Regions from separate parts of the Streptomyces sp. NPDC028308 genome, predicted to be linked through region 3. Evidence: riboswitches for the same ligand, from Rfam matches in the RefSeq annotation. Region 3 holds a riboswitch; each other region holds the start of a gene.
What was found. Region 3 has a riboswitch for cyclic di-AMP ahead of ACZ4VA_RS08180 (M23 family metallopeptidase). Riboswitches for the same ligand answer to the same signal wherever they lie in the genome.
Positions count from the first base shown of each region.

Region 1: linked by a shared signal. The riboswitch ahead of ACZ4VA_RS22565 (C40 family peptidase) and the one ahead of ACZ4VA_RS08180 (M23 family metallopeptidase) in region 3 are both predicted to bind cyclic di-AMP.
Region 2: linked by a shared signal. The riboswitch ahead of ACZ4VA_RS28495 (M23 family metallopeptidase) and the one ahead of ACZ4VA_RS08180 (M23 family metallopeptidase) in region 3 are both predicted to bind cyclic di-AMP.

Region 1 covers NZ_JBVHTO010000009.1:327,641-337,791, reverse strand. Annotated here, with positions in the region: gene ACZ4VA_RS22580 (esterase/lipase family protein) at 1-568, shown strand, start outside; gene ACZ4VA_RS22575 (M23 family metallopeptidase) at 745-2,340, shown strand; gene pcrA (DNA helicase PcrA) at 2,440-4,923, opposite strand; cyclic di-AMP (ydaO/yuaA leader) riboswitch at 5,412-5,569, shown strand; gene ACZ4VA_RS22565 (C40 family peptidase) at 5,577-6,734, shown strand; gene ACZ4VA_RS22560 (hypothetical protein) at 6,904-7,257, opposite strand; gene ACZ4VA_RS22555 (C40 family peptidase) at 7,802-8,881, shown strand; gene ACZ4VA_RS22550 (hypothetical protein) at 9,030-9,659, shown strand; gene ACZ4VA_RS22545 (response regulator transcription factor) at 9,800-10,151, opposite strand, start outside.
Region 2 covers NZ_JBVHTO010000012.1:311,507-321,657, reverse strand. Annotated here, with positions in the region: gene ACZ4VA_RS28495 (M23 family metallopeptidase) at 280-1,155, opposite strand; cyclic di-AMP (ydaO/yuaA leader) riboswitch at 1,158-1,277, opposite strand; gene ACZ4VA_RS28490 (heavy metal translocating P-type ATPase) at 1,696-3,951, opposite strand; gene ACZ4VA_RS28485 (heavy-metal-associated domain-containing protein) at 4,052-4,339, opposite strand; gene ACZ4VA_RS28480 (hypothetical protein) at 4,526-5,485, shown strand; gene ACZ4VA_RS28475 (phosphatase PAP2 family protein) at 5,525-6,070, opposite strand; gene mscL (large conductance mechanosensitive channel protein MscL) at 6,229-6,693, opposite strand; gene ACZ4VA_RS28465 (tyrosine-protein phosphatase) at 6,947-7,744, shown strand; gene ACZ4VA_RS28460 (DUF6126 family protein) at 7,781-7,897, opposite strand; gene ACZ4VA_RS28455 (helix-turn-helix domain-containing protein) at 7,939-8,577, opposite strand; gene ACZ4VA_RS28450 (aspartate aminotransferase family protein) at 8,640-10,130, opposite strand; gene dxs (1-deoxy-D-xylulose-5-phosphate synthase) at 10,127-10,151, opposite strand, start outside.
Region 3 covers NZ_JBVHTO010000003.1:118,532-128,682, reverse strand. Annotated here, with positions in the region: gene ACZ4VA_RS08205 (alkaline phosphatase family protein) at 1-15, opposite strand, end outside; gene ACZ4VA_RS08200 (DUF5998 family protein) at 15-611, opposite strand; gene ACZ4VA_RS08195 (bifunctional acetate--CoA ligase family protein/GNAT family N-acetyltransferase) at 696-3,569, opposite strand; gene ACZ4VA_RS08190 (HPr family phosphocarrier protein) at 3,775-4,056, shown strand; gene ACZ4VA_RS08185 (GntR family transcriptional regulator) at 4,321-5,016, opposite strand; gene ACZ4VA_RS08180 (M23 family metallopeptidase) at 5,202-5,966, opposite strand; cyclic di-AMP (ydaO/yuaA leader) riboswitch at 5,979-6,141, opposite strand; gene ACZ4VA_RS08175 (M16 family metallopeptidase) at 6,386-7,774, opposite strand; gene ACZ4VA_RS08170 (M16 family metallopeptidase) at 7,771-9,129, opposite strand; gene ACZ4VA_RS08165 (DNA gyrase/topoisomerase IV subunit A) at 9,607-10,151, shown strand, end outside.

The DNA.
Region 1 (10,151 bases), on a different contig from region 3:
CGTGGAGTCGCTCAACTACTCCCCGCTCACCTGTGACATCCGCACCGCGGCGGAGCTGCTCGGGCGGCACATCGAGGAGATCTGCGAGCGCACGGGCCACGCACGGGTGGACGTCGTGGGGCACAGCCTCGGCGGGCTCATCGCCCGCTACTACGCGCAGCGGCTCGGCGGGGACAGCCGCATCCGTACGCTCGTCACGCTGGGCACCCCGCACACGGGTACGCGGGTCGTCCCGCTGATGAACGCCCACCCGATCGTGCGTCAGATGCGCCCCGACTCGCCGGTGATCGACGAGTTGCGCATGCCGGCGCCGGGTTGCCGGACGCGCTTCGTGAGTTTCTGGAGCGATCTCGACCAGCTGATGGACCCGCTGGAGAGCGCCCGCGTCGACCACCCGGACCTGCTCGCACAGAACGTGCAGGTGAGCGGCATCGGCCATCTCGCCCTGCCCGTCCATCCCGCGGTCGCGACCGGGATACGCCAGGCGCTCGACGCCGAAGAGACGGAAGGGACCGAGGGGATCGGAGCGCCTGAAGCCGCCCGAAGTGGCGGTCTGACCGTGGCTTAATATCGAACATTCATCGAACGCCAGGCCAAGGTCGTGCCCGCCGTCCCCCGAAACACGGCCGAATGCCCGTTTCCAGCCAGCACGAAACCTGCCGAAGATTGTCGCGCCCGCGTACCGCCGGGTACAGTCGCCGCACTGCTCTGCCAGCCCCTGTTGTCGAGGCGAAAGAGAAGTTGGTGAACGACCGTCACCCGTCGGGGACCGTTAACCCCCCGGCTTCGGCTCCCGATGCCGCTGAGGCGCACTACGCGCCGTACGGCCTGCAAGGAGCCCCGTACGGCGACTTCACCACGCACGACGGGTACCCCGCCACCGGATTTCAATCAGGCGGCGGCAGTTACGAGGCCGCGAGTTTCGCGACCGACCCCCTCTTCGGTGACATGCCGGGTGCCGACGCGAGCGCGTCCACCGGTTCTTACGACGCCACGCAGTGGTCCGGCGACCCCTCCATGAGCACGGGAAGCCACCACATGCCCGGGGCCGGCGACCACGGGACGACTTACGACCCGTACGCCGGGCAGCACCAGGCCGCGTACGACACCGGCGGTTACGAGACGAACGCCTGGGGCACCGACTACCAGCAACTCGCCGGTATCCCGCCGCAGTCGCAGGGCCACGACGGCACCGGACAGTGGGACGCGACCGCCTGGAACCAGGCCGAGCACGTCAACCCGCTGGACCAGGGCGACCAGACGCAGCAGTGGGGCACGCAGGTGCTCGACACGGGTGCGTACGACGCCACGCAGTGGAACTCCGACGGCGGCCAGGACACGTACGAGGCGTACGACCAGGCCGCTTCGCCGTCCGAGACGTACGAACAGCCGGCGGCCCAGCCCTTCGACCAGCTGCCGACGGCCACGTTCGAGCAGGTTTCCTTCGACCAACCCGAGCACGGACAGGCCGAGTTCGACACGGCCGACGACGAGGACGGCCCGGCTACGGGGTCGTTGCTGCTCGACGGTGTCGAGGAACTCGTCGCCGCGCCGGCCGCGGTCGTCCCGGGTGCGCGATCGGCTTCGCGCACCGGAAGCCGATCCCGGCGCCGAGCCCCGGCCAAACGTTCCGCCCTGCTGACGGTGGCCGTTCCCTCGGCGTGCGTGATGGGGGTCGCGGGCATCGCCGCCGCCTCCGTCGTGAGCGTGAGCGCGGACGACAACGGCACGGAGACGACGGCCGCGGCGCCGGAGAAGGCATCCGTGAAGCCGTCCGCCGCCAACAACAAGCTGGACACCCAGCTCGCCAACCTCTCCGCGGACGCCGACGACTTCGCCGACCGCGCCAGCCGGACGCAGGAACGCATCGACCTGAAGGCCGAGCAGGAGGCGGAGAAGAAGAAGGCGGCGGAGGAGGCGGCCCGCAAGGAGCGGCTGCGCCCCAAGTTCGCCCTGCCGGTCGCGCAGAAGGGCCTCAGCGCCTATTACGGGCAGTCCGGCATCAACTGGATGTCCGTGCACACCGGCATCGACTTCCCCGTCTCCTACGGGACGACGGTGATGGCCGCGACCGACGGCACCGTGCGCACGCAGTGGAACAGCGCCTACGGCAACATGGCGATCGTGACCGCCAAGGACGGTACGGAGACGTGGTACTGCCACCTCTCGACGTACAAGGTCGCCTCGGGGACCACCGTGAAGGCCGGCGACCCGATCGCGTTCTCCGGGAACTCCGGCAACTCGACCGGCCCGCACCTGCACTTCGAGGTCCGTCCGGCGGGCGGCTCGGCGATCGACCCGCTGCCGTGGCTCCGCAGCCACGGCATCGACCCGACCTGATCGCCCACTCCGCCCGGGACGGCAACTCGTCTCTGAATCGCGGTCGTTGTCCGGCCCGCCCGTCAACCGCGGGCGAGCCGTGTCCCGTTCAGCCTCGCGTCAGAGCTTCTCGACCGGCGCGTACCGCAGCAGCAGCCGCTTCGGCTTCGGTTCGCCGAAGTCGACCGTCGCCTCCGCGTTGGCGCCCGTGCCCTTCACGCCGACGACCGTGCCGAGGCCGAACTGGTCGTGCGTGACCCGGTCACCGACGGCCAGCGAGACCACCGGCTTCTCGGCGACACCGCGGCGCGTCGCGAAGCCGGACGCGCCCGAGGCCGCGGACCGCGAGCGCGACGAGGAGAGCGACGCCGCCACCCCCGAGACCGGCCCCGAGGACACCGGTCCCATGGAACCCGTGCGCTTCCACTCCAGATGCGCGTCCGGGATCTCCTCCAGGAAGCGCGACGGCGGGTTGTACGACGGCTGGCCCCAGGCGCTGCGCATGGAGGACCGCGTCAGATACAGCCGCTCCCGCGCGCGGGTGATGCCGACGTACGCCAGGCGCCGCTCCTCCTCCAGCTCCTTGGTCTGGCCGAGTGCGCGCATGTGCGGGAAGACGCCGTCCTCCATGCCCGTGAGGAAGACGACCGGGAATTCGAGGCCCTTGGCGGTGTGCAGGGTCATCAGGGTGATGACGCCGTTGCCGTCCTCCTCGTCGGGGATCTGGTCGGAGTCGGCGACGAGCGCGACCCGCTCCAGGAACTCGGAGAGGCTGCCCGCGGCCTCGCCCTCACCGGCCTCCTGCTCGAACTCCAGGGCGACGGCGGCGAGTTCCTGGAGGTTCTCGATGCGGGTCTCGTCCTGCGGGTCGGTCGAGGCCTGCAACTCGGCCAGGTAGCCGGTGCGTTCGAGGACGGCCTCCAGGACGGTGGCCGGACCGGCGCCGGACTCGACGACCGTCCGCAGGTCCTCCATCAGCGTGTTGAACCGCTTGACGGCGTTCGTCGAGCGGGCCGCCATGCCGTACGCCTCGTCGACGCGGCGCAGCGCCTGCGGGAAGCTGATCTTCTCCCGCTGGGCGAGGGCGTCGATCATGGCTTCCGCCCGGTCGCCGATGCCGCGCTTGGGCACGTTCATGATGCGGCGCAGCGGGACGGAGTCCTCCGGGTTCGACAGCACGCGCAGATACGCGAGGACGTCCCGGACCTCCTTGCGCTCATAGAACCGGACGCCGCCGACGACCTTGTACGGCAGGCCGACGCGGATGAAGACCTCTTCGAAGACACGGGACTGGGCGTTCGTACGGTAGAAGACGGCGACGTCTCCCGCCTTGGCGTCGCCCGCGTCGGTGAGGCGGTCTATCTCGTCGGCGACGAACTGTGCCTCGTCGTGCTCCGTGTCGGCGACGTAGCCGGTGATGCGTGCGCCGGCGCCGGCGTTGGTCCACAGGTTCTTCGGGCGGCGGCTCTCGTTGCGCTCGATGACGGCGTTGGCGGCGCTCAGGATCGTCTGCGTGGAGCGGTAGTTCTGCTCCAGGAGGATCGTCGTCGCGTCCGGGTAGTCCTCCTCGAACTGGAGGATGTTGCGGATCGTCGCGCCGCGGAAGGCGTAGATCGACTGGTCGGCGTCACCGACGACGCACAGCTCGGCGGGCCCGAGGTCGCCCTCGGCGGGCGGCACGTCCACGGGGTGCTCGGCGGTGCCGACGAGCTCGCGGACGAGGGCGTACTGGGCGTGGTTCGTGTCCTGGTACTCGTCGACCAGCACGTGCCGGAAGCGGCGGTGGTAGTGCTCGGCGACGTCGGGGAAGGCGCGGAGCAGATTGACCGTCGTCATGATCAGGTCGTCGAAGTCGAGGGCGTTGGCCTCGCGCAGCCGCGACTGGTACATGGCGTAGGCCTGGGCGAGGGTCTTCTCGAAGCCGTCGGCGGCCTGGGCGGCGAAGTCCTCCTCGTCGATCAGCTCGTTCTTCAGGTTGCTGATCTTGGCACTGAAGGACTTCGGCGGGAAGCGCTTCGGGTCGAGGTCCAGGTCGCGGCAGACCAGGGCCATGAGGCGCTTGGAATCGGCGGCGTCGTAGATCGAGAACGAGGAGGTGAAGCCGAGCCTCTTCGACTCGCGGCGCAGGATGCGGACGCAGGCGCTGTGGAAGGTCATCACCCACATCGCGTTGGCCCGCGGGCCGACGAGCTGCTCGACGCGCTCCTTCATCTCGCCCGCGGCCTTGTTCGTGAAGGTGATCGCGAGGATCTGGCCGGGGTGCACATGGCGCTCGCCCAGCAGGTACGCGATGCGGTGCGTGAGCACGCGGGTCTTGCCCGATCCGGCGCCTGCCACGATGAGCAGCGGGGAACCGGCGTGCACCACGGCCGCCCGCTGGTTCTCGTTCAGCCCGTCCAGCAGCGCCGCCGGGTCCACCGCGGGGCGCGCGGCGCCGTCGCGGTAGTACGCGTCCCTGCTCGGGGGCGCGTCGAAGCGGCCGCCGAACAGGTCGTCCGGGAGGTGCTCCGGCGTCCCGTCCTCGGGCGGCGGCGGGGGCTCTTCCTCGTGGGCCCCGGAGGGCTTGAGGTCCGCCAGGAAGCTGTCGTCAAAGAGGCTGCTCATCGCCTTCCGAGTCTAGGCCGCCCCACTGACACCCCGCGGCCACCTCGGGAACTCCGCCGCATTCCGGGACCGGCCCGCCGGTCACCGCCGCCCCGCTCCCCTCGTAGGCGCATCGCCCCCGCACCACTCGCCAGGCCCGCCGTCTTCCCGTACCCGGGCCGCCGCTTCGCCCCGTCGGGCAGCGTGCCGCTCCGTCCGGTGCCGCCCCCGCCGCCCGGCCGCTCTCGCCGTCCGGAACCACCCCGTCACCTGGGGTGACGGCCGGACGAGACGCACACCACGTCCGCCGAGGAAGGCGCACATGTCAGGACAATCAGCCGGAAAACGATCCGCGACGGCGGCGCGACCCGGTCCCCGCGAAAAAGGTCACGAAAACGTATCGGGCATATCGAACATCAACCTTCACAGAAGCCACACGCGTTGGCTAGCGTGCCGGTCAGGCCGCCCGACCCAACCGGCGAACGACGCCGGGCCGCGCGGCCTCCGCCGAGTCCGGCGCGCCCACGCGGCAACCGGAGCCGGGGACCCACCGACCTTGGGGTGAATCGGTCCGACCGCCTTGTCGGGCGCGGACCGTAGGGCAACCCTTCCGAACCACCCGCCCGAACCCGACAGCTAACTCGGTAGGCGGATCGTGGAAGGAGTCGCCTCTCTTGGCGTCGCATCGCAAATGGCGTCCTGCGGGAACGCGCGTAGCGGGTGTCCGGGCCCCGGGCCTCGCCACGGCGGCCCTCACGTCCGTGGCCCTGCTCTCGCAGACGGCGAACGCCGCGCCCTCGGCCGAACCCAGGCCGAGTCTCGAGGAAGTCCAGAAGAAGGTGGACGACCTCTACCACCAGGCCGAGACGGCCACCCAGAAGTACAACGCGGCCAAGGAGAAGAGCTCCAAGCAGCGCCAGCGCGTCGACACCCTGCTGGACGACGTGGCCAAGCGCACCGAGAAGCTCAACACGGCGCGCGAGGAGCTGGGTTCGTACGCCGCCGCCCAGTACCGCACCGGGGCCGCAGCCCCCGACACCGCGACCCTCCTGCTGGCGGACGACCCGCAGGACTACTTCGACCAGACCCAGCTCATGGGCCGTCTGACCAGCCGCCAGAAGGTGGCGGTGGACGACTACGTCACCGAGCAGGCGGCGACGGCGAAGAAGCGGGCGGAGGCCTCCGAGAGCCTGGAGAAGCTGACCACCTCGCAGCGGACGCTCAAGTCGACCAAGGCCGAGGTGCAGCGGAAGCTCGCCGACGCCCGCGGACTGCTCTCGAAGCTCACCGCCGAGGAGAAGGCGCGGCTCGCGGCGATCGAGGAGAAGAAGCGCGAGGAGGCCGACCGCAAGGCCGAGGAACTGGCCAGGCAGCAGGCCGCGCAGGAGGAGCGGAGCCGCGAGGAGACCGCCCAGCAGGACCAGGGCGACTCGGACGCCGGCGCGGGCGGCACGGCGGAGGACCCGGCGTACGCCACCACGGCCGACAAGGCCATCGCCTTCGCGCGGGCCCAGGTCGGCAAGCCGTACGTGTGGGGCGCGACCGGCCCGGACTCCTACGACTGCTCCGGTCTCACCCAGGCCGCCTGGAAGGCCGCGGGCGTCTCCCTGCCGCGCACCACCTGGGACCAGGTCGACGCGGGCACCACGGTCCCGCTCTCCGACATCAAGCCCGGTGACCTGGTCTTCTTCTACGACGACATCAGCCACGTCGGCCTGTACATCGGCAACGGCATGATGATCCACGCCCCGAAGCCGGGCGCGTACGTCCGCGAGGAGTCGATCTACTACGACGGCACCTCGTCGATCCACAGCGTGGTGCGCCCCGCGTAGGGGACGCCACCACGCCGGCACCCCCTCGCGTTCGTGTCCGGTACGGCCCCCGGGTCGCACCGGACACGGCCGCCGGGCCTGCCGATGACCATGGGGTCACGCCGGGCGCGGCCGTCGGGCCGGTCGGGCCGGTCGGGCCGGTCGCCCAGGGTTCCCCGGGCGGGCGCCGTCAGGTCCAGAGCACCGCGATGAAGATGTTCGCGACGGTCAGCAGGCCGACCGCGGCGAAGGCGCCCTTGTCGACCTTCTCCTCGTCGCGCTTCACGTAGACGAGCCCGAGGATCACGATCAGCAGGGCCAGCTTCACGCCGAGCTTGACGTTGTCGAGCGAGTTGTCGTCGGCTTGGTTGAGACCGACCAGCACGACTCCGGTGACCAGCATGGTGAGCGCGCCGTGCAGCATCGCGGGGACGAAGCGGGCCGTGCCCTGGCCCATCGCCTTCATCTGGGTGAGGAAGCCGCCGAGGAGCGCGGCGATGCCGATGATGTGCAGGCCGACGAAGAGATGGATGAGTACGTCCATGCGCCGGAGCCTAATCGGGGCCCCGCCGGCCGCCTCCACCAGCCCTCCCTCCGGCTCCGGTAGCCGTCTCCAGCGACCCGCTTCCGGCTCCGGCAGCCGTCCGGCCCCCCGGTCGGTCGCACCCCACGGGACCCACCCGCCGCAGTGTTCACCTCCGTCTCGGCGGTCACGCGACACCTCTCACGACCGCCCAGTGGGCTCATAGCACCAGGGTCTCGGGCCCCGTCGGAAAATCCCCGCTTCGGTCAGCACTCAGCGTCAAGCCGACGCCCACGGACCGGGAGCGCGGTCACATCCGGTCACCCGGCGGACCTCTCCCGCCACTTCCGCACATGGCGTCACCGGCCGCTCACGCTCAGGTTTAGCGTCCTCCCCCAGGTGACCGGCTCTCCACCGCCGCCCGGGCCAGGGGCGGCAACCGGTCGCTTCCGCCGAAAGGTCCGGCGGCGCCCCGCTCCCCCTGTGCGGGCCGTCGCCGGACGCGTCGCCGTGCCCCGCCGGGCGGCCGTGCGGAACGAGTCTTCGCGAAAGGATGTGTGCCCTCGTGGCATCGCACCGCAAGCCCAGACAACGCTCGCTCGGCGGTCAGACGGCCCGCACCGCCGCCACCCTCGCCCTCGCGGGCGCGACGACGGCCACCGCCTTCGAGGGGACGGGACACGCCGAACCGCAGCTCTCCCCGGCGCAGGTCAAGGCCAAGGTCGACAAGCTGTACCAGGAGGCGGAGGTCGCCACCGAGAAGTACAACGGGGCGAAGGAGAAGGCCGACAAGGGGGAGCGGCGGCTCAGGACGCTGCGCGACGAGGCGGCCCGCAGGACGGACCGCCTCAACTCGGCCCGGGACGCGCTGGGTTCGATCGCCACGGCGCAGTACCGCACCGGCGGCCTCGACCCCGCCGTGCAGCTCGCGCTGTCCGAGGACCCCGACCGGTACCTGGACGGGGCCGCCTTCGCCGAACGTGCGGGAAGCCGGCAGGCCGCGGCCGTGGCGCGCGTACGCAAGCAGCTGCGCGAGATCGAGCAGCTGCGGGGCGCCGCCCGCGTCGAGCTGACCTCCCTCAAGTCCCGGCAGGCCGAGCTCAAGCGGCAGAAGAAGACGGTCAACACGAAGCTGGGCGAGGCACGCCGGTTGCTGTCCCGGCTCACGGACGAGCAGCGGGCGCGGCTCTCGGCGGACGGCGGCGGCACCGGGCACGCCTCGCGGGCCGGCGCACGGGAGACGGCGGGCCTCCCGTCCGGCACCGGCACGAGTGCCACCCCGGCCAAGGCGCCCGGTTCCCGGGCGGCGGAGGCGGTCGCGTACGCCTATCAGAAGCTCGGCAGCCCCTACGTGTGGGGCGCCACCGGCCCCAACGCCTTCGACTGCTCGGGCCTCACCCAGGCCGCGTACCGCGCCGCGGGCGTGTCGCTGCCCCGCACGACGTACGCCCAGATCGGGGCCGGCCGGCGGGTCTCGCGCGCCGAACTCCAGCCGGGGGACCTCGTCTTCTTCTACTCGGGAATCAGCCATGTGGGCATCTACGTCGGAGGCGGCCGGATGATCCACGCCCCCAACCCGTCGGCGCCGGTACGACTGGCGCCGATCGACGAGATGCCGTTTGCGGGGGCTACGCGGGTGGTGTGAGGACCCCGTACGGCAGGCGGAGGATTCCGGCCGGACGCGGGTACGCGCTGATGGCATGGCCACGTTCGCGCGGTAGCGTCGACCGCAGACGCGCACCGTCCGTCGTGGTCCAGCGGCATCGCCGCCCGTCGCCGTCCGAGAGGTCCCGATGTCCCCTTCCCTGCTGCCGCTTCCGCCGCCCTGGCAGCTGCGGACCTGGCCGGACCGGTCGGCGCTGCTGGCCGACCGGGGGCGGGCCCTGGAGGAGTTGCGGGCGCGAAGCCTCGGGGTGCACCGGGTGCTGCTGCTGTGGCTGTTGTCGCTCGTGGCGATCATCGGGTGGGCGCTGCTGGTGCTGCCGCTCCAGCAGTTCGAGCAGGGTGATCCGACACGCGTGGTGCTGGGGCCGATCTTCGCGATCCTCGGGCTCGCCTCGCTCGCCCCGCCCGTCGTCGCGGTCGCCGTGGCCGTCCGCCGCGACCGCCAGATCGAGCAACTCCTCGACGCCTGGCTGGTGTTGGACAGTCACCCGCCGACGGACGCCCGCCTGCGCTCCCCCGGCCTCAGCCTCTTCTGGCTGCTCTCGTCCACCGTCATGTGCGCGATCGGGCTGTGGGCGTCGCTCGCGGCGGTCTCGGGCGCCGAGCCGGGCCGCGACGCGCACAGCGACGTCGTCCTGGGGATGGGCATCGGGCTGATCCTGTGGCTGACGGGCCTGCTCGGGATCGCGAAGGCCGTACGCCACTACCGCTGGGTGCTACGGGTCCTGGGACCGGCGCCGGCCGCGACGCCCCGCTGACACCGCTCACCCCCGCCGACCCGGACGACCGGCGGGCCCCGACCGCCCTCGGCCCGCCGCAGCCCCGCGCCTTCCCCGGGTGCGGGCCCGCCGAGTACGGGCGCGTGACCACCGGGTACGGGCGCGAGAGGCCCGGTCGCTCACACCAGCCGGCGTGCCGTCGCCCAGCGGGTCAGCTCGTGCCGGTTCGACAGCTGGAGCTTCCTCAGCACCGCCGAGACATGGGACTCGACCGTCTTGACGGAGATGAACAGCTGCTTGGCGATCTCCTTGTACGCGTAGCCGCGGGCGATGAGGCGCAGGACCTCGCGCTCGCGCTGGGTGAGGCGGTCCAGGTCCTCGTCGACGGGCGGGGCGTCGGTCGAGGCGAAGGCGTCCAGGACGAACCCGGCCAGGCGGGGCGAGAAGACCGCGTCGCCGTCCTGGACCCGGAAGATGGAGTCCACCAGGTCGGTGCCGGTGATCGTCTTGGTGACGTAGCCCCGGGCGCCG
Region 2 (10,151 bases), on a different contig from region 3:
TCGAATCGTCTGCCACATCGGCCCATGATTCACCTTTTGATGTGAGCTACGCGACCGTAGGAAGGGGTTGACGTGCGGTGAGATAAGCCACTCGTCAAGTGTTGGTCAATCCCGGAATAAGGCGGTGTTCAAGGGCGGTTGACGAGCCTCAACGCCTGCGTCCACCCACGCGGTACGCGTGCGGCGGTCACCGCCGCAAAGGAGTGTCGCCCCCCCCCGGCACGGCGGAGGCCGGACCCCGGTGATCGGGGTCCGGCCTCCGGTGTGCGGGTGCGGGCGTCAGCCGACGGAGACGCCGTGCGCGCGCAGGTACGCGAGCGGGTCCACGTCCGAGCCGTAGTCCGGCGTGGTGCGGATCTCGAAGTGCAGGTGCGGTCCGGTGACGTTGCCGGTCGCGCCGGACAGGCCGATCTGCTGACCGCCGGTCACGGTCTGCCCGGCCGAGACCGAGAGCGAGGACAGGTGGGCGTACTGGGAGTACTGGCCGTCGGTGTGCCGGATGACGACCTGGTTGCCGTACGCGCCGCCCCAGCCGGCCGAGACGACGGTGCCCGGTCCGACGGCCTTGAGGGTGGTGCCGGTCGGGGCCACGAAGTCGACGCCGGTGTGGTAACCGCTGGACCACATGCTGCCCGCGGTCTTGTAGGACGTGCCGACGGTCGCGCCCTCGACCGGCAGGGTGTAGCCGGAGCTGCTGGTGGCGGCGGCCGGGGCGGCCTGCGTCTTGGCCGTCTGGGTGGTCTTGCCGGACGGCTTGGCGGCGGTGGAGGGCTTGGCGGGGGCGGACGCGGCCTTGCCGCCGAGCGTCAGCTTCAGGCCCGGGTGGATCAGCGCGGGGTCGCCGCCGATGGCCTTGCGGTTGTCCTGGTAGAGCTTCTTCCAGCCGCCGCTGACGTCCTGGTCGTCGGCGATCTTCGCGAGGGAGTCGCCCGCCTTGACCGCGTAGGTCTTGGTCACGGCCTTCTGGGCGGCGACGGGGGCGGCGGCGACGGTCTTCGCCGTGGCGGAGGAGGCGGCGGCCGCCGGAGTGGCGGCGTGGGCGCCGGCGGCTCCCATCAGGGGCAGCGCGAGTGCGGCGCCACCGGTGCCGGCGACGGCTATCGAGCGGGTGATGCGCAGGGACTTGGGACGGCGGTGCTTACCCTTCGCGGGCATGGTGCATTCCTCTCCGGCGCCTGCGAGGTGAGCTGTCGGGTGCGGGCTGGAGATGCCCGGCCGCGTTGCGCGCGGCTTGACCCCTAGCCCGTTCCGGAGACCGGAACAGGCGTCGTACCTGTGGGTCCCCCGCTCCTGCCGTGGACGGGTGAGTGTGCGGGATCCGGGCGGCGGCAGGATTGGGCGTCCGTCCGGAGTGAGGCAGAACGTAAGCGACATGAGAGGGCCTGGACAAGCTTGTGGGGTTTCTGTGCACACCCATTTCTTGATCGATGTCCCTATTGCCGGTGACTGTCCGTCGACGAGCGATCTTCCCGGGGCCGCAATCCCCTGGCGCACCCGAGGATTTGACGGACGGCGGCCGCGACGCACCGTCACCGGTATGACCCTGCTCACGCACCAGGACGCCAGCGAGCCCTAAATCATTGCCAGTTGGACCTTAAGCACCAAACAGGACAGAACGGCCACTTGCGACGGGATGGAACAACCGTCACAAGTGGCCGCTCCGTCCCCTCCGTGACGGGGTTCGCGGCGTCCGGGTCAGTCGAGGGCCCTGAACCCGCGCAGGCGCAGGGAGTTGCCGACGACGAAGACCGAGGAGAAGGCCATGGCGGCTCCGGCGATCATCGGGTTGAGCAGGCCCGCCGCGGCGAGCGGCAGGGCGGCCACGTTGTAGGCGAAGGCCCAGAACAGGTTCGACCTGATGGTGCCCAGCGTTCTGCGGGACAGCCGGATCGCGTCGGCGGCGACGCGCAGGTCGCCGCGTACGAGGGTCAGGTCGCCGGCCTCGATGGCCGCGTCGGTTCCGGTGCCCATGGCCAGGCCCAGGTCGGCCCGGGCCAGCGCGGCGGCGTCGTTGACACCGTCGCCGACCATCGCGACGCTGCGCCCTTCGGCCTGGAGCCTCTCCACGACGGCGACCTTGTCCTCCGGCATGACCTCGGCGATCACCTCGTCGATGCCGACCTCGGCCGCGACGGACTCGGCGACGGCCCGGTTGTCGCCGGTGAGCAGGACCGGTGTGAGGCCGAGGGCCCGCAGTCGTCGTACGGCCTCGGCGCTGGTGTCCTTGACGGCGTCGGCGACTTCGAGGACCGCCCGCGCCTCGCCGTCCCAGGCGACCGCGACGGCGGTGCGACCGGCCGCCTCGGCGACGGCCCGAGCGCGCTCCAGTTGCGCCGGCAGGCTCATGGACCACTCCCGGAGGAGCCTTTCGCGGCCGACGAGGACCGCGTGACCGTCCACGACGCCCTGCACTCCCAGCCCGGCGACGTTGGCGAAGTCCTCGGGGACCGGCAGGGTGACGCCCCGCTCGGTCGCCCCGGTGACGACGGCCCGGGCGACGGGGTGTTCGGAGGCGTGCTCCAGGGCGCCCGCCAGCCGCAGCACCTCGGCCTCGCTCGTCGCGGGGGTGGTGTGGACGGCGAGGAGGGTCATCCTGCCGGTGGTGACGGTGCCGGTCTTGTCCAGGAGGATCGTGTCGACCCTGCGCGTGCTCTCCAGGACCTCGGGGCCCTTGATCAGGATGCCGAGCTGCGCGCCCCGGCCCGTGCCCACCATGAGCGCGGTCGGGGTCGCCAGGCCCAGCGCGCAGGGGCAGGCGATGATCAGCACCGCCACCGCGGCGGTGAACGCGGCGGTCAGCCCGGCGCCGTTGCCCAGCCAGAAGCCGAGGGTGCCGAGCGCGAGGGCGATGACGACGGGCACGAACACGGCGGAGATCCGGTCGGCCAGCCGCTGGGCCGCCGCCTTGCCGTTCTGCGCGTCCTCCACCAGTCGTGCCATACGGGCGAGTTGGGTGTCCGCGCCGACCCGTGTGGCCTCGACGACGAGCCGGCCGCCGGCGTTCAGCGTGGCGCCCGTGACGGTGTCCCCGGGGCCGACCTCGACCGGCACGGACTCGCCGGTCAGCATGGAGGCGTCGACGGCCGAGGTGCCCTCGACGACGGTTCCGTCGGTGGCGATCTTCTCGCCGGGCCGGACCAGGAAGCGGTCCCCTGCTCGCAGCTCGCCCACCGGGACCAGCCGCTCACGGCCCTGCCGCAGCACGGTGACCTCCTTGGCCCCGAGCTCCAGCAGCGCCTTCAGCGCGGCACCGGCCCGGCGCTTGGAGCGGGCCTCGAAGTACCGTCCGGCCAGGATGAAGGCGGTGACACCGGCGGCGGCCTCCAGGTAGATGTTCCCGGCGCCGTCGGAGCGGCCGACGGTGAACTCGAAGGGGTGCGTCATGCCCGGGGTGCCGGCGGAGCCGAGGAACAGCGCCCACAGGGACCACAGGAAGGCGGCCGAGGTGCCCACCGAGATGAGCGTGTCCATCGTGGCCGCGCCGTGGCGGGCGTTGGTGATCGCGGCCCGGTGGAACGGCCAGGCCGCGTAGGTGACCACGGGAGCGGCGAGGGTGAGGCTGAGCCACTGCCAGTACTCGAACTGGAGGGCGGGGATCATCGCCATCGCGACGACCGGGACCGCCAGGACCACGGCGGTGACCAGCCGTTGCCGCAGGGGGCGCAGCTCGTCGGCCTCGCCCGGGGCGGCGCCGTCCCGCCCCGGCCCGGTGTGCGGTGGAGCCGGTTCGGCGGCGGTGTAGCCCGTGGCCTCCACGGTGGCGATCAGGTCCGCCACCGACACGTCCTGGCCGCGGTAGCTGACCTTCGCCTTCTCCGTGGCGTAGTTGACGGTGGCCTCGACCCCGTCCATGCGGTTGAGCTTCTTCTCGATCCTGGCGGCGCACGAGGCGCAGGTCATGCCGCCGATGGCGAGTTCGACCTCGGCGGTGTCGGGGACCGTGGTAGTCATCACTGCTCCTCGGACTGGTGCGGAAACGGGCTCGGGACGAGCACGGGGAAGCGGGGTGCCGGGCCCGGCGTGCGTCGGGCCCGGCGGCGGACGGCGGGGCTCAGGCCGCCCGGCCGGTGAGCGCGTAGCCCGCCTCGTCCACCACGGCGGCGAGCACCGCGTCGTCGGGCTCGGCCTCGGTGGTCACCCGGACCTGTCCGGCGTCGATGTCGACGTCCACCGAGAGCACGCCGTCGAGGGCGCCGATCTCCTTGGTGAGCGTGGCCTTGCAGTGCCCGCAGGTCATGCCGGACACGTCGTAGACGGTCGTGCGGGCGTCGGTGAGCGCGACGTCGGCGGTGGCGGCAGCGGTGGTGGAGCAGGTGCCGTCGGGGGTGCAGCAGGACATGGGATCTCCTCGTCAGTGGGACGGCCGCCTGGCTAGATACCCCCTGGGGGTACCGTCGGCCGACCTCAGGTATACCCCTCCCCGGTATTGTTGGCAAGCGTCGACCGCCCCTCTTGAAAATACCCCTAGGGGGTATACGCTGCCGGTGAGAGCACCGCTCAGGACACGCTTCAAGGGGAGAACCGCATGAACACCGCAGTGAAGATCACCGCGTTCGGCGCCGCACTCGCGGCCTCCTTCGCCGCCGCGTACGGCGTCGGCGACGCCGTGGGTCCCGTGACCGCGGGCCCCGAGCCGGCCTCGCACTCCGGTCACGACGGGGGCGCCTCACCCGGCCCGGCGGGCAGCGGCGGCGACGCGGTCGCCTCAGGGCTCCAGGTCTCCGAGGGCGGCTACACCCTCGACCTCGCGACACCGGCCGTGCGCGCCGGGAAGGAGAGCCGGCTGAGTTTCGTCATCCGCGACCGGACCGGCCGTCGCGTCACCGCCTACCAGCGCGAACACGACAAGGAACTGCACCTGATCCTCGCCTCGCGCGATCTGGTCACCTACCGGCACCTGCACCCCGTCCGGGCCGCCGACGGCACCTGGTCCACGCCGGTCGACCTGCCCGCCGCCGGCAGCTACCGGGTCTTCGCCGACTTCACCCCGGCCGCCGAGGGGGCCGCGAACCTCACCCTCGGCGCCGACCTCGCGGTCTCCGGCACGTACAAGCCGGCGGAGCCGCCCAAGCCGTCCCGCACCGCGTCCGTGGACGGCTACACGGTGACGCTCAACGGCGAGCTGCGCCCGGGCACGCCGGGACGACTGAGGCTGAGCGTCAGCAAGGACGGCCGCCCCGTCACCGACCTCCAGCCCTACCTCGGCGCGTACGGCCACCTCGTCGCCCTGCGTTCCGGGGACCTCGCCTACCTGCACGTCCACCCGCACGGCGAGCCCGGCGACGGCACGACGAAGCCCGGGCCGGACGTCACCTTCACCGCCACCGCCCCGAGCGCCGGCACCTACCGCCTCTTCCTGGACTTCCGGCACCACGGCACCGTCCGCACGGCCGCCTTCACCGTCTCGGCGGGAGCGGGCACCGACGCCGGGCGGCACGAAGAGAGCACCGCGCCCGCCGAGAACACGGACGGCCACGGGCACTGACGCCCGCGGGACGACGGCGGCCGGGGCGGTCCCACGCGGTCAGCGCAGCAGGCGCAGCGCCAGACGGGGAGCCTGGTGCACAAGGGCGGCCGCGGCCAGACCGACCGCCGCCCCCGCGGCGACGTCGGACGGGTAGTGCGCGCCGGTGTGCACCCGCTCGGCGGCCACCATCAGGGCCGGGACCGCGCACACGGCGCCCGCCAGCGGCCACACCACCGCCACCGCCGCGCTGAAGCCCACGCCCGCGGCGGTGTGCCCGGACGGGAAGGAGGAGGAGTCGGGCCGCTCGTGGACGTCCTCGTGCGAGATCCACTCCTTCGGCGGCCGTTCCCGCTCGCAGACCTGCTTGAGCACGCCGTTCGACACCAGCTCGGCCACGGCCATGCTCGCCAGCCCGGCGGCCGCGGCCCGGCGGGCTCTCCAGCCCACCGTGCACATGACGGCCGCCGCCCCCCACCACAGCTTGGTGTGCTGAGCAGCGTCCTCCACGGCGGGCAGCAGGCGCCGCGCGCAGTCCGACTGCCACGCGGCCACCCGCCGCGTCAACCGGTGGTCACTCTCTCGAAGATCCGCCCATGCGTTCATGACCTGCGGCTTCCCGCCCGACGCCAGTCGTAACGGGGCCGGCCCAGGATGCATGTGGCAGCCGTCGGCCGGGTCCGCCCGCACGCGGGCAGGGGGCACCGCACGCCCCGGGACCTCGTCCCGAGGGGCGGCCGGTCCCGCCGGTGGCCGGTCGCCGGTCACCGGTCCTGACGTGCCGGTACGGTCCCCTCCGACGTCTGAGCGGTCGCCTGCGCGGGCAGGGCCGGCAGCGGACTCGTGCAGGAGGCGCAGCGGCGGGCCTCGGTGGGCACCGGGCTGAGGCACTCCGGGCACTCCCGCTTGGGCGCCTGCACGTCGTGGCTCGGCGCGAAGCGCTGGTGCAGCTTGTTCACCGGCAGCACCACGAGGAAGTACAGGGCCGTGGCGACCAGCAGGAAGCTGATCGCGGCGTTGATGAACGCGCCGTAGGGGAAGTCGGTCCCGCCCGCCGTGAAGGTCTTGCGGCTGAGATCACCGGTGGCCCCGGACGCCAGCCCGACCAGCGGGGTCAGAAACGCCCGGACGAACCCGTTCACCACCGCCGTGAAGGCCGCGCCGATCACGATGCCGACCGCCAGGTCGACCACATTGCCGCGCAGGATGAATCCGCGGAACCCCTTCACCTGTCACTCCTCCATCTGACTGCGTCACCGCCCGTCGGCGCGGGCGGCCTCCTGCGCGGCCCGGCGCCCCCTACGAGCGACGTCTTACCGGCTTGGCGCCGGGCAACCGCCGACCGCGCCACTCCGCTTCCCGTCCGCTCCCGGGCGCCTGTGGACAACTCATTGCCCTGGGAACCCATGTCGTATCGTCGAGAGCGCATCCCGTCGGCGAGCGATGCCGAGCAGCGCCGGCGGACGAATGGGAGGAGCCACCGTGACGCAGCAGGTCCCGTCGACCGAGCCCGAGCTGGCCGGAGTGCGTAACTTCCGTGACGTGGGCGGCCTGCCCACCACGGACGGTCGGCGAGTGCGGTACGGACGCCTGTTCCGCAGCGGCCACCTCGCGCACGCGACGGACGAGGACGCCGCGTTCCTCGCCTCGCTCGGCCTGCACACGATCTTCGACTTCCGCAACGCGGCCGACCAGAAGCTGGAGGGCCCGGACGTCTCGCTGCCCGGCGTGCGGAACGTGAATCTGCCGCTGACGGACCCGGCGGACGGGGCCGAGTTCTGGAAGATGGTCCGCGACGGCGACCTGGACCAGCTCCGGGCGATCCTCTCCGACGGCAAGGCCGCGAACCGGATGATCGGCTCCTACCGGATCATCATCAAGGACCGCACCGCCGAGCACTCCCGGGTGCTGCACGCGCTGGCCGAGGACAGCGTGCCCGCCCTGATGCACTGCGCGGCTGGCAAGGACCGCGCGGGCCTGTCGATAGCCGTGACCCTCCTGGCGCTGGGCGTGGAGCGCGACGCGATCCTCGCCGACTACCTGGAGTCGAACGCCACGCACCGCCGCTACAAGGTCCACCGCAGCAGCTCCGCCGCCTCCGCCTACTCCCCCGAGGTCATGGAGCTGCTGAGCCCCCTCTTCGACGCGCGCGCCGAGTACCTGACGGCCGCCTTCGAGACGATCGAGGAGACGTGGGGCGGTGTCGACGCCTACCTGGAGAAGGGCCTGCGGGTCACCCCCGAGGTGCGGCAGCGGCTGCGGGACCGGCTCCTCGACTGAGGGGCCCCGGCCCGGCGACGGGCCGGACTCGGTCGGCTACTGGTTCTGCGCGCCCAGGGTGAACAGCAGGTAGATGAAGGCCGCGAAGAGGTGGCCCACGGCGACGTAGATGATGAGCCGCACCCACAGCGCGCGCGGGAACTTCTCCTCCATCGACCGCCGGGTGCCGGGCTCGGTGGGCTCGGTGGGCTCGGTCATGAGGTCTCTCCTGGTGTCGGGTGGCCCGTGACCGGACCGAGGCAGAGCGCGGTGGCCGGGCTCTGCAGCAGTGTGTGGACGAAGAGCAGCTCGGCCCCGTCGTGATCGGCGGCGGCGAGACGGTGCGGGGTCAGCGAGTCGAAGTGCGCGCTGTCGCCCGGCGCGAGGATGTGCGCGGTGTCCCCGAGGCGCAGTCGCAGCCTCCCGGTGAGGACGTACAGCCACTCCTCGCCGGGGTGGACGCGCACGATGTCGCCCTGCGCCCCGTGCGGGACGTGGACCCGCAGCGCCTGCATCCCGCGGCCGGGGGCGCCCGCCTGCCAGTAGGTCCAGCCGCCCGCCGTGCTGGGTTCCACGTCGGCGGCGCGCGTCACGGCGTCCCGTTCGGCGACCGTCTCGCCGAGCAGTTCGGAGACCGTCGTACCGTAGACACGGGCGAGTGCGAGCAGCATCGGCAGCGAGGGCTGGCGCTGCCCGGTCTCCAGCCGGGAGAGATGGGCGGGCGAGAGTCCGGCGGCGCGGGAGGCGGCCTCCAGGGTGAGGGAGGCGCGACGGCGCAGCGCGCGGAGCTGCGGTGCGACGGCGGGCAGCTCGTCGGCCGGACGTTCCGGGTTCGTGTCCGCGGCGGGGCTCATAGCGTCCATTGAGCCGCACAGTTGCCTCTGAGGCAACTTTGTTGCCCCAGAGGCAAAAGGCGTCAGCGGTTCGCGACCGCCTGCTTCACCAGGGTCTTGCCGAAGTCCCACATCAGGCTGCCACCGCTGTGCGCGTCGTCCATGACGGCGGTGAAGGCCTCCACGAACCGGTCCACGTCCTGCTCCCCGATGGTCAGCGGCGGGATCAGCTTGATCACTTCCAGGTGGTCGCCGGAGACCTGGGTCAGGATGCGGTGCCGCTGGAGCAGCGGTACGACGACCATCTGCGCGAAGAGTCCCTTGCGTGCCGCCTGGAGCATCGCCCACCGGCTGCGCAGCTTGAGCGACTGGGGCCGCCCGAACTCGATGCCGATCATCAGGCCCCGCCCGCGTACGTCACTCAGCAGCTCGTACTTGTCGACGAGCGCGGTGAGCCGGGACTTCAGCTGTTCACCGGTCGCCCGGGCGTTGGCGACGACCTGCTCGTTCTCCAGCACGGACAGCACGGCCAGTCCGGCGGCCATCGCCTGGGCGTTGGACCCGAAGCTCGCCGAGTGGACGAGGACGCGGTCCATCGACGAGTAGACCTTCTTGAAGATCCAGTCCTTGCCGAGCGTGGCGCCGACCGGCACGTACCCGCCCGACAGCGCCTTGGCCACGCACACCAGGTCCGGCTCGACGCCGTCCTCGTGCTGGTAGGCGTAGAAGTCGCCGGTCCGGCCGAGCCCGGTCTGCACCTCGTCGGCGATGAGCAGCGCCTTGTGCCGGCGCAGCAGCTCCTGGGCTCCGCGCAGGTATCCGGGCGGCGCCTCCAGCACGCCCTTGCCCTGGATGGGTTCGACGATCAGGGCGGCCACGTCGCCCTTCTTGAGCTCCCGCGCGAGTGCGTCGAGGTCCCCGAGCGGGACGGCCGTGTCGGGCAGCAGTGGTGCGAAGCCGTCGCGGAAGCCGTCCTCGCCGTTCACGGACAGCGAGCCGGTGGTCAGCCCGTGGAAGGCGTGCGAGCAGTAGAGGACACGCGGTCGCCCGGTCGCGTACCGGGCGAACTTGAGCGCGGTCTCGACGGCCTCGGTCCCGCTGTTTCCGAAGAACACCCGGTCCAGGTGCGGGCTGTGGGTGAGCAGCTTCTCCGCGAGCAGTCCCGGCAGCGGCTGGCAGTCGAAGCGGGTGAGGTCGGCGAGCTGGGCGTCGAGGACGTCGTGCAGCGCCTTGCGGACGACGGGGTGGTGGCGGCCGAGGCCCATCACCCCGAACCCGGCGAGCATGTCCAGGTAGTCGTTGCCGTCCGCGTCCCAGAAGTGGGCGCCCTCGGCCCGCTCGTAGACCTTGTCGAAGCCGATGGTGTGCAGCATGCGCGGGAGCTGGTGGTTCAGGTGCTTGCTGTGCAGGTCGTAGCGCTCGGCGCCGCGCTCGGCCAGCAGCGCCGCGAGGTCGAACTCCGGGCGTCCGCCGCCGGACGGCCCGGAGGAGGGCTCCGCGGACGGGGAGTGCCCGGCGAGCGGACCGCCGGCTACGGGCTCCTCCGAGGGAGCCGTCCCTGAGGGGATGGTCATTCCTGTTTCTCCTTGGCGAAC
Region 3 (10,151 bases):
GGCGGGCAGAACCATCAGCGCGTGACGTCCGCGGTCGCTTCGGAGAGGGCCTGCGCGAAGGCGAGGGCCTGACGCACCGTCTCCGGACCGTCCCCGGCCTCGCTGACACGCAGGCTCAGGTCGTCCGCCGTGGAGCTGCCGGTGTAGCCGTGGTCGGCCTCGCAGTTCGGGTCGCCGCAGGCCGCCGGCTCCAGGTCGATGCGGGAGACCGCGCCCCAGCCGATGGTCAGGACGACCTCGCGGGGCAGCGTACCCGGCGCGTACGACTCGGGGTTCGCCACGACGCGGCTGACCACGACCGACGAGATCCGGCTGAGCTTCACGGACTCCGTCGACGTCGTGGCGTACGGCGTCGGGGAGGTGGTGTCCGCCGCCTGCTCGTCGGTGTGGCTCACGATGAAGCGGTTGGCGGTGAGGACCAGCACCGTGACGTGCCTGCGGACCTCGTTCGCGTCGAACGTCGTCTCCTGGTGGACCAGGAACGACCTGACGGCATCGCCGCCGACGGCGGCTTCCACCGCCTCGGCCACGAGAGCCGGGTAGTAGCCGCTGCGCTCGATCGCCGCTCGCAGCCCCTGGGTCGTCGTACTGGTCTTGGCCATGACGTCCATCCTACGGTGGCGCACCGGCTGCGAGGCACCGCTCGCGGGTGTCGGGCGGGGGACGGGCCACCCGGCGGGGGCGGCGGGGCGCGGTCAGACGACGGGGAGCGTGCGGGGGCCCAGGTCGTCGCGGGCGGGGGGACGGGCGAGCCGCACGGTGGCACCGAGGACGCTCACGCCGTGCGGCGCGACGACGACCGGCTCCAGGGAGACCGCGACGACCTCCGGGTGGTCGTCGACCAGCCGCGACAGGCGCAGCATGAGCTCTTCGAGGGCGGCCGTGTCGACGGGGGCCGAGCCGCGCCAGCCGAACAGGAGCGGCGCCGTCCGCACCGACCGCACCAGCGAGGCCGCCTCCCGGTCGGTGACCGGGATCAGCCGGTGCGCCGTGTCGCCGAGCAGCTGGGACGCGGCCCCGGCCAGCCCGAACGAGAGCACGGCACCGGCCGCCGGGTCGATGACGGCCCGTACGACGGTGTCGACCCCGCGGGGCGCCATGGCCTGGACGACCGGCCGCAGCTCCTCCGGCGTGCCGAACAGCTCGGTCAACTCGGCGTAGGCCCGGCGCAGTTGCTCCTCGTCGGCGAGGTCGAGCCGGACGCCCCCGAGGTCGGCGCGGTGGCGCAGGTGCGGGGCGGTGGCCTTGAGGGCCACGGGGTAGCCGAGGGTGCGGGCGGCCTCGGCCGCGTCGTCGGGCGTGGGCGCGGGCAGGGCCCTGCGGACGGCGATCCCGTACCGCCCGAGGAGGTCGCAGGTCTCGTCCGGGCCCAGCGTGAGCCCCTCAGTGCTCGCGAGGAGTCCGTCGATCAGCGCGGCGGCGCCCCTCTCGTCGATGTCCTCGCACTCCGGGACCTTGCCGGGGTCGGCGGCCTCCCGGCGCCACTGGGCGTACTTCACGGCCTCGGCGAGGGCGCGGACGGCCCGCTCGGCGGCGGGGTACGCCGGGATGAGGCGGGGGCTCGCGGCGAGGTCGTCGCCGGCTGCGCGCTCCGCCGGGCGCGGCGTCCCGGCGGTCCGCTCGGAGGGTGCCGGGGAGGTCCGGGCCCCGGCCGGCTGGGGGGCGGTGCTCGCGGCGGCGGACAGCGCCTCGGCGAGACCGCCCAGCTCGACGTGGACGACGAGCACCGGTTTGGCGGGAGCGGCCGTGGCGGCGGAGCGCAGCGCCTCGGCCAGCGCCGCGTCGGCCGCGGACGTCTCCCCCACGGCCGGGATGGCGGTCACCACCACGGCGTCGCAGTCGTCGTCGGCCAGCGCGTGGGCCAGCGCGTCGTGGAAGTCGTCCGCCGAGGCCGCCGTCGTCAGGTCGAGCGGGGGCAGCGGGCGCAGTCCCTGGGCGAGGCAGGCGTCGTAGGTGAGGAGGCCGAGCGACTCCGAGTTGCCGAGGATCGCGACCCTGGGGCCCTGCGGAAGGGGCTGGCGGGCCAGCAGCAGCCCCGCGTCGACGAGCTCGGTGATCGTGTCGACGCGGATGACGCCGGCCTGCCGCAGCAGCGCGGAGACCGTCGCGTGCGGGAGCCGGGTGGCCCGTACGGCGTGGCCCTGCGGGGCGGCCCCGCCGTGCCGCGCGCCCTGGACGACGACCAGCGGCTTCGCCGCCGCGGTCCGCCGGGCGAGCCGGGTGAACTTGCGGGGGTTGCCGATGGACTCCAGGTACATCAGGGCGACGTCGGTGTCCGGGTCGTCGTACCAGTACTGGAGCACGTCGTTGCCGGACACGTCCGCACGGTTGCCGGACGAGACGAACGTCGACACGCCCGTGACGCCCGTGACGCCGCCGCCGCGCCGGTGCAGCCGGGACAGCAGCGCGATGCCGATCGCCCCCGACTGGGCGAACAGGCCGATCCGGCCGGCGCGCGGCATCTCCGGCGCGAGGGAGGCGTTGAGGCGCACCCGGGGGGAGGTGTTGATGACCCCGAAGGCGTTGGGCCCGATGATGCGCATGCCGTACGTACGGGCCTGGCGGACCAGCTCGCGCTGGCGCTCGCGTCCCTCGGGACCGCTCTCCGCGTATCCGGCGGAGACCACGACGAGTCCCTGCACGCCGTGCACACCGCACTCGGCGACGATCTCGGGCACCTGTTCCACGGGGACGGCGACGACCGCCAGGTCGACGGGCTCGGCGATCTCCCGGACGGAGCGGTGGGCCGGGACGCCGGCCAGCTCCTTCTCCTCGAACGCCCGGTTCACCGCGTACAGGCGGCCGGTGAAGCCGGCGTCGCGCAGGTTGTCCAGGACGCTGCGGCCGACTCCCCCGGGGGTGCGGCCCGCTCCGATCACGGCCACCGAGCCCGGCGCGAGCAGCCGCTGCACGGACCGCGCCTCGGCCCGCTGCTCCCGCGCCCACTGGACGGCGCGTGAGCGGTCCGTCGGCTCCAGGTCGAACTCCAGCCGGACGACGCCGTCCTCGAAGCTGCGCTTCTGCTGGTAGCCGGCGTCCGTGAACACCTTGATCATCTTGCTGTTGGCCGGCAGCACCTCGGCGGCGAACCTGCGGATGCCGCGCTCCCTGGCCACCGCCGCGATGTGTTCGAGGAGGGCCGAGGCGACGCCGCGCCCCTGGTGGGCGTCCTGGACGAGGAAGGCGACCTCGGCCTCGTCGGAGACGGGGGGCGCCTGTCCGCCGTCGGGGCCGGCGGGCGCCGGGTGGGAGGAGGCGGGCAGTCCGTCGGGGGTGATGCGGTCGTAGCGCACGGTGGCGATGAACTCGCCGCCGACGGTGGCCGCGAGTCCCACGCGGTCCACGAAGTCGTGGTGCGTGAAGCGGCGGACGTCCTTGGCGGACAGGCGCGGGTAGGGCGCGAAGAAGCGATAGTACTTCGACTCGTCCGAGACCTGCTCGTAGAAGCTGACCAGCCGCTCGGCGTCGTCGACCGTGATGGGCCGGATGCGCGCGGTGCCGCCGTCGCGCAGCACCACGTCGGCCTCCCAGTGGGCGGGGTACTCGTGCCGGTCCGACGACGTCTGCATGGGGCCCAGCGTACGGCGCGGGTCCGACACCGTCGCGGCGCAGGCCCGGGCGCGCGACACCCCTTGAGGGCAGGTCCGGCGGCGGCTTCGGGGGGCATCCTGGAGGCGGAGTCCGCCCGGGTCCCGTTCGCGGGCCGCCGGGACACGCTCCACCGTATGGGACACTGGTCTAGACAACCCTGAAACACTCGAAGGGCAGCATCACATGGCTGAGCGCCGCGTCAACGTCGGCTGGGCCGAGGGCCTCCACGCCCGCCCCGCCTCCATCTTCGTCCGGGCGGCCACGGCCTCCGGCGTCCCCGTGACGATCGCCAAGGCGGACGGCGACCCCGTCAACGCCGCGTCGATGCTCGCGGTCCTCGGCCTCGGCGCCCAGGGCGGCGAGGAGATCGTCCTGGCCTCCGACGCCGAGGGTGCGGACGCCGCGCTCGACCGTCTGGCCAAGCTGGTCTCCGAGGGTCTCGACGAGCTTCCCGAGACCGTCTGACCCCGCGGACACCCCGCATGCGGCGAAGCCGCGTCGAACCCGGACCGGGCCGACGCGGCTTCGCCGTTTTCCATGCCCGGACGGAAGCCCCCGCCTCCGTCCGGGTCTTTTCCGTGCACCGCCCCCGACCATTTTCCGCTCCCGGCCCGAACACGGCGTCCGGAGCATGCGGAAAAAGCGCCCCCGTGAATTACCGGCGCACGGAAAAGAAGGCAGCGGAAATACTCCCCCGCCACATATCCCTCTTTGTATACGGCGCTTCTGTTAATGCCGCAGGCCCGACGTGTTTACGGGATGTTGCGAAGTCCTCACACGGTCCGCGAGGTCGCCCCGGCCAGGCGAGCGGAAGCGGTGCGCGGAGCCGGCGCGCTCGGTGTGCAGCGCGGTGATGGCGCGCGCCCGCTCACTGTCCCCGCGTGCGACGGCGTCCACGATGCCGCCGTGCTCGGCCCAGGACTCCGCGGGACTGGCAGGGGCGTCCACCGCGTACATCCAGGCGATCTTGTGCCGCAGCTGGGCGAGCGTCGACGTGAGCGCGGGGCTTCCGGACGCCTGCGCGAGCGTCTCGTGGAACCAGACCCCCAGGGACCGCAGATCCTCGCTGTGGCCCCTCCTGGCCCGCTCCTGCCCCAGCCTGACCAGTCCGCGCAGCACCTTGAGGTGGGCCTCGGTGCGGCGCTGCGCGGCCCGCGCGGCGCCCAGCGGCTCCAGCAGCATCCGCATCTCCAGGAGGTCGGCCGCCTCCTGCTCGGTGGGCTCGGCCACGCACGCGCCCGCGTGCCGCCGGGTGACGACGAAGCCCTCGGCCTCCAGGGTGCGCAGCGCCTCGCGCACCGGGACGCGCGAGACGCCGTAGCGGCGGGCGAGCAGTTCCTCGGTGAGCCGGCCGCCGCGCTCGTAGACACCCGCGACGATGTCGTCACGGATCGCCGTGCATACCGAGTGCGCCGGAATGCGCATGAGCGGACCTCCGCCTTAATCATCGCGAAACGCCGTCGATTGACGCCCATTCAGTGACTCTATTGCAGCGGGACGGAATTTCCGACGGCGGACCGGAATCCATGGCTATTTTTTGGACAGAGGGCCGTTCGAAACGACGAAGGCCCCGGCTCACGGAGCCGGGGCCTTCGGAAGTCGTACGGGTGTCAGAGGCTGACGCCGTGCGAGCGCAGATACGAGACGGGGTCGAGGTCCGAGCCGTACTCGGCCGTCGTACGGGCCTCGAAGTGGAGGTGGGGTCCGGTGGTGTTGCCGGTGGACCCGGAGAGGGCTATCTGCTGTCCCGGGGTGACCGTCTGCCCCTCGGTGACGCTGATGGACGACAGGTGGCCGTACATGGTGTACGTGCCGTCGTGCATCTTGATGACGACCTGGTTGCCGTAGGCACCGCCCCAGCCGGTCGTGACGACGGTGCCCGCGCCGACGGCGTGGACGACGGTGCCCGACGCGGCGTGGAAGTCGACGCCGGTGTGGCTGCCGGAGGACCAGAGGCTGCCACCGGTCTTGTAGCCGGTGGAGACGTAGGAGCCTGCGATCGGCGCGACGAAGGTGTTGAGGAGCTTGCGCTCGGCGGCGCGGGCGGCGCGCGCCTTGGCCGCGCGCTCCTCCTTCACCTCGGCCAGAGCGCGCTGCCGCGCGGCCTCCTCGGCCTTCTTCAGCGCCGCGGCCTCTTCGGCGGCGTGCTGCTGGGCGGCGGCCTGCGCGTCGATCTGCTCGGCGACCGTGTCGCCGATCGTGATGGCCTGGGTGAGCCCGGTCTGCTGGACGGCGGTGTCCGCGGCGAACGCCGGGGCGGCCAGGGTTCCGATGACACCGGTGGTGGTGAGAGCCGCCACGCCCGCCGCACTCTTGGTGGTCCGCGTGATCCGGCTCGGACGACGATGCTTCCCGGTGGCACGGGTGAACGCCATGAAGGGGCTGGTCCTTTCCTTCCCTCTCGCCTACCGGGTTAGCTGACGGGTTCGGAGCAGGAAGGTCTCCTACGGGCCTCCTCCGCGAGGAAGGACGCCCGATTCACCCCAGGGACTGCGATGGGTCCCCGGCTCCCCTGGCTCGCGCCGTACGGGGACTCGGCGATGACTGTCCGGTGCCGCGGACGCGGCGCACTGCCTGACGAACAGCCGGATTGACGCTAAGGGGGGCGTCTTTCGATCGACAAACGGATCGCGGTTTTTGTAGTGCATGCCACAGGGCAGAAGGGCAACCACCTAGCAATACGGACATATTGAGGACGAAGTCGGGTAAGCGCGCGCGAAACCCCGGATGGACCACGGGTAAACGCGAGAACCCCGGCGACCTCTCGGTCACCGGGGTCCTTGTCCGCACGGTCCTACTCGGCTCGTACGACGCTGACTTCACCGATCCCGAGCGCCCTCACGGGCTCCGCGATCTGCGCGGCGTCGCCCACCAGGACGGTCACCAGCCGGTCCACCGGGAAGGCGTTCACGACCGCGGCGGTGGCCTCCACCGTGCCCGTGGCGGCGAGCTGCTGATAGAGGGTCGCCTGGTAGTCGTCCGGGAGGTGTTGCTCGACCTGGTCCGCGAGCGTGCTCGCGACCGCCGCCGCCGTCTCGAACTTGAGCGGGGCGACCCCCACGAGGTTCTGCACGGCCACATCGCGCTCCGCGTCCGTCAGGCCCTCCGCGGCGAGCGTGCGCAGGACCTTCCAGAGGTCGTCCAGGGCGGGACCCGTGTTGGGCGTGTCGATGGAGCCGCTGATGGCGAGCATCGCGGCACCCGAGCCGTCCGGGGCCGAGCGCAGCACCTGGCCGAACGCCCGCACTCCGTAGGTGTAGCCCTTCTCCTCGCGCAGGACGCGGTCCAGGCGCGAGGTGAGCGTGCCGCCGAGGCAGTAGGTGCCGAGCACCTGGGCGGGCCACACGCGGTCGTGACGGTCGGCTCCGACGCGGCCGATGAGCAGCTGCGTCTGCACGGCACCGGGGCGGTCGACGATGATCACGCGGCCCCGGTCGTCCGCGGTCACCGGCGGCACCGGGCGCGGCTCGGCCGACGAGCCGGTCCACGCACCGAGGGTGTCCGCGAGCAGCGCGTCCAGGTCGATCCCGGTGAGGTCGCCGACGATGACGGCGGTGCCGGTGGCGGGGCGGACGTGCTTCTCGTAGAAGGCGCGTACGGCCGCCGCGTCGATCTTCTCGACCGTCGCCTCGCTGCCCTGGCGCGGACGCGACATGCGCGAGGTGGCCGGGAACAGCTCCTTGGAGAGCTCCTTGGCGGCACGGCGGGCCGGGTTGGCGGCCTCGTGAGGGATCTCGTCCAGCCGGTTGCGCACCAGCCGCTCGATCTCGCTGTCCGCGAACGCCGGTGCCCGCAGCGCGTCGGAGAGCAGCCCGAGCGCCTTCTCCAGCCGGGAGACCGGGACTTCGAGGGACAGGCGGACGCCCGGGTGGTCGGCGTGCGAGTCGAGGGTGGCGCCGCAGCGCTCCAGCTCGGCGGCGAACTCCTCGGCGGAGTGCTTGTCGGTGCCCTCGGAGAACGCGCGCGCCATGATCGTGGCGACACCGTCGAGGCCCGCGGGCTCGGCCTCCAGGGGCGCGTCGACGAACACCTCGACGGCGACGACCTGCTGGCCGGGGCGGTGGCAGCGCAACAGCGTCAGGCCGTTGTCGAGCGTGCCGCGCTCGGGCGCCGGGAACGCCCACGGCTTGGCCTCGCCGGCCTGGGGCTGCGGGTGGAACTCCATGGTCGCGAGCTCGGTCACTTGGCCGACTCCTCGTCCTCGTCGGTGGCTTCGGCGGCCTGCGCCTCTTCGGCGGCGACGGGCTCGTAGACGAGCACCGCGCGGTTGTCGGGGCGCAGCCGGGCCTTGGCGACCTCCTGCACCTCCTGGGGGGTGACGGCGAGCACCCGCTGCACGGCGGTCAGGGCCAGCTGCGGGTCGCCGAACAGGACGGCGTAGCGGCACAGTTCGTCGGCGCGGCCGGCGACCGTGCTGAGCCGGTCCAGCCACTCGCGCTCCAACTGGGCCTGGGCGCGCTCCATCTCCTCGGCCGTGGGGCCCTCCTCGGCGAACCGGGCGAGCTCCTCGTCCACGGCCGCCTCGATGACCGGCACCTCGACGTCGCCGGACGTCTTCACGTCGAGCCAGCCCAGGGAGGGTGCCCCGGCGAGCCGCAGCAGGCCGAACCCGGCGGCGACGGCGGTACGGTCCCGGCGTACGAGCCGGTTGTAGAGGCGGGACGACTCGCCGCCGCCGAGGACGGTCAGCGCCACGTCGGCCGCGTCACACGCGCGTGTGCCGTCCTCCGGGAGGCGGTAGGCGGCCATCAGCGCGCGGGCCGGGACCTCCTCCTCGACTACCTCGCGCAGCTGCTCGCCGATGATGTCCGGCAGGGAGCCGTCGCGCGGTGCGGGCTTGCCGTCGTGCCCGGCGATGGAACCGAAGTACTTCTCGATCCAGACGAGCGTCTGCTCCGGGTCGATGTCCCCGACGACCGACAGCACCGCGTTGTTGGGCGCGTAGTAGGTGCGGAAGAACGCGCGGGCGTCCTCCAGGGTGGCCGCGTCCAGGTCCGCCATCGACCCGATCGGGGTGTGGTGGTAGGGGTGGCCCTCCGGGTACGCGAGGGCGGTCAGCTTCTCGAACGCGGTGCCGTAGGGCACGTTGTCGTAGCGCTGCCTGCGCTCGTTCTTGACGACGTCCCGCTGGTTCTCCATGGACTCCTCGTCCAGCGCGGCGAGGAGCGAGCCCATGCGGTCGGCCTCCAGCCAGAGGGCGAGCTCCAGCTGGTGGGCGGGCATGGTCTCGAAGTAGTTGGTGCGCTCGAAGCTCGTCGTGCCGTTCAGCGAGCCGCCCGCGCCCTGGACGAGCTCGAAGTGCCCGTTGCCCTTCACCTGGCCGGAGCCCTGGAACATCAGGTGCTCGAAGAGGTGGGCGAGGCCGGTACGGCCCTTGACCTCGTGGCGCGAGCCGACGTCGTACCAGAGGCACACCGCCGCGACCGGGGTCAGGTGGTCCTCGGAGAGCACCACGCGCAGGCCGTTGGCCAGGCGGTGCTCGGTCGCTGTCAGGCCGCCGGAGCCTGCCTCAGCTGTGGCCGTGTGACCCATGGGCATGTACGTCCCTTCGATCGCGGAAAACTGCAGAATTCCTGCCGGTCCTGCCACTGTATGCAAGCGCGCAGACGCCTGGCGAAGTTCCCGCACCTCGTACGCCCACAGCGAGACTTCCGTGACCCGCAGGCGGACCGGTGTGCGAGCCGAAGCCGCCGGTCGCCGCGGCGGACCCGGGCCGGGACGGACGGAGCGGTCCGGGACGGGACGGGAAGGTCCCGGCCGGTCGAGGGCGAGGGTCCGGAGACGCGAACGGGCGGGCCGGCGAGGGCAGGCCGGGAGGGCCGCGACGGAGGCCGGCCGGGGATCACGGTGGGGGCCGGTGCCCTGCGGCAAGCGGGCTCCGCGTGCCCGGCGGGGGCGGGTCCCCGGCCCCGCCCGGGGCCCTTAATGACGGGTCGTGGTCGGCGTTGTCAGTGCGGCGGTCCACAATGGTGCGCGTCAGATCCCGTTCATGTTGGTGAAGGAGCCGCAGCAGCGATGGCCCGCCGCAGCACGAAGACCCCGCCGCCCGACGACTTCGAGGAGCGGATCCTCGACATCGACGTCGTCGACGAGATGCAGGGCTCCTTCCTCGAGTACGCGTACTCGGTCATCTACTCGCGCGCCCTGCCGGACGCACGTGACGGACTCAAGCCCGTACACCGCCGCATCGTCTACCAGATGAACGAGATGGGCCTGCGCCCCGACCGCGGCTACGTGAAGTGCGCCCGCGTCGTCGGCGAGGTCATGGGTAAGCTCCACCCCCACGGCGACGCGTCGATCTACGACGCCCTCGTGCGGCTGGCGCAGCCCTTCTCCATGCGGCTCCCCCTGGTCGACGGCCACGGCAACTTCGGCTCCCTGGGCAACGACGACCCGCCCGCCGCCATGCGGTACACCGAGTGCCGGATGGCCGACGCCACGTCCCTGATGACGGAGTCGATCGACGAGAACACCGTCGACTTCGCCCCGAACTACGACGGGCAGGAGCAGGAGCCCGGCGTCCTCCCGGCGGCGTACCCGAACCTCCTGGTCAACGGCGC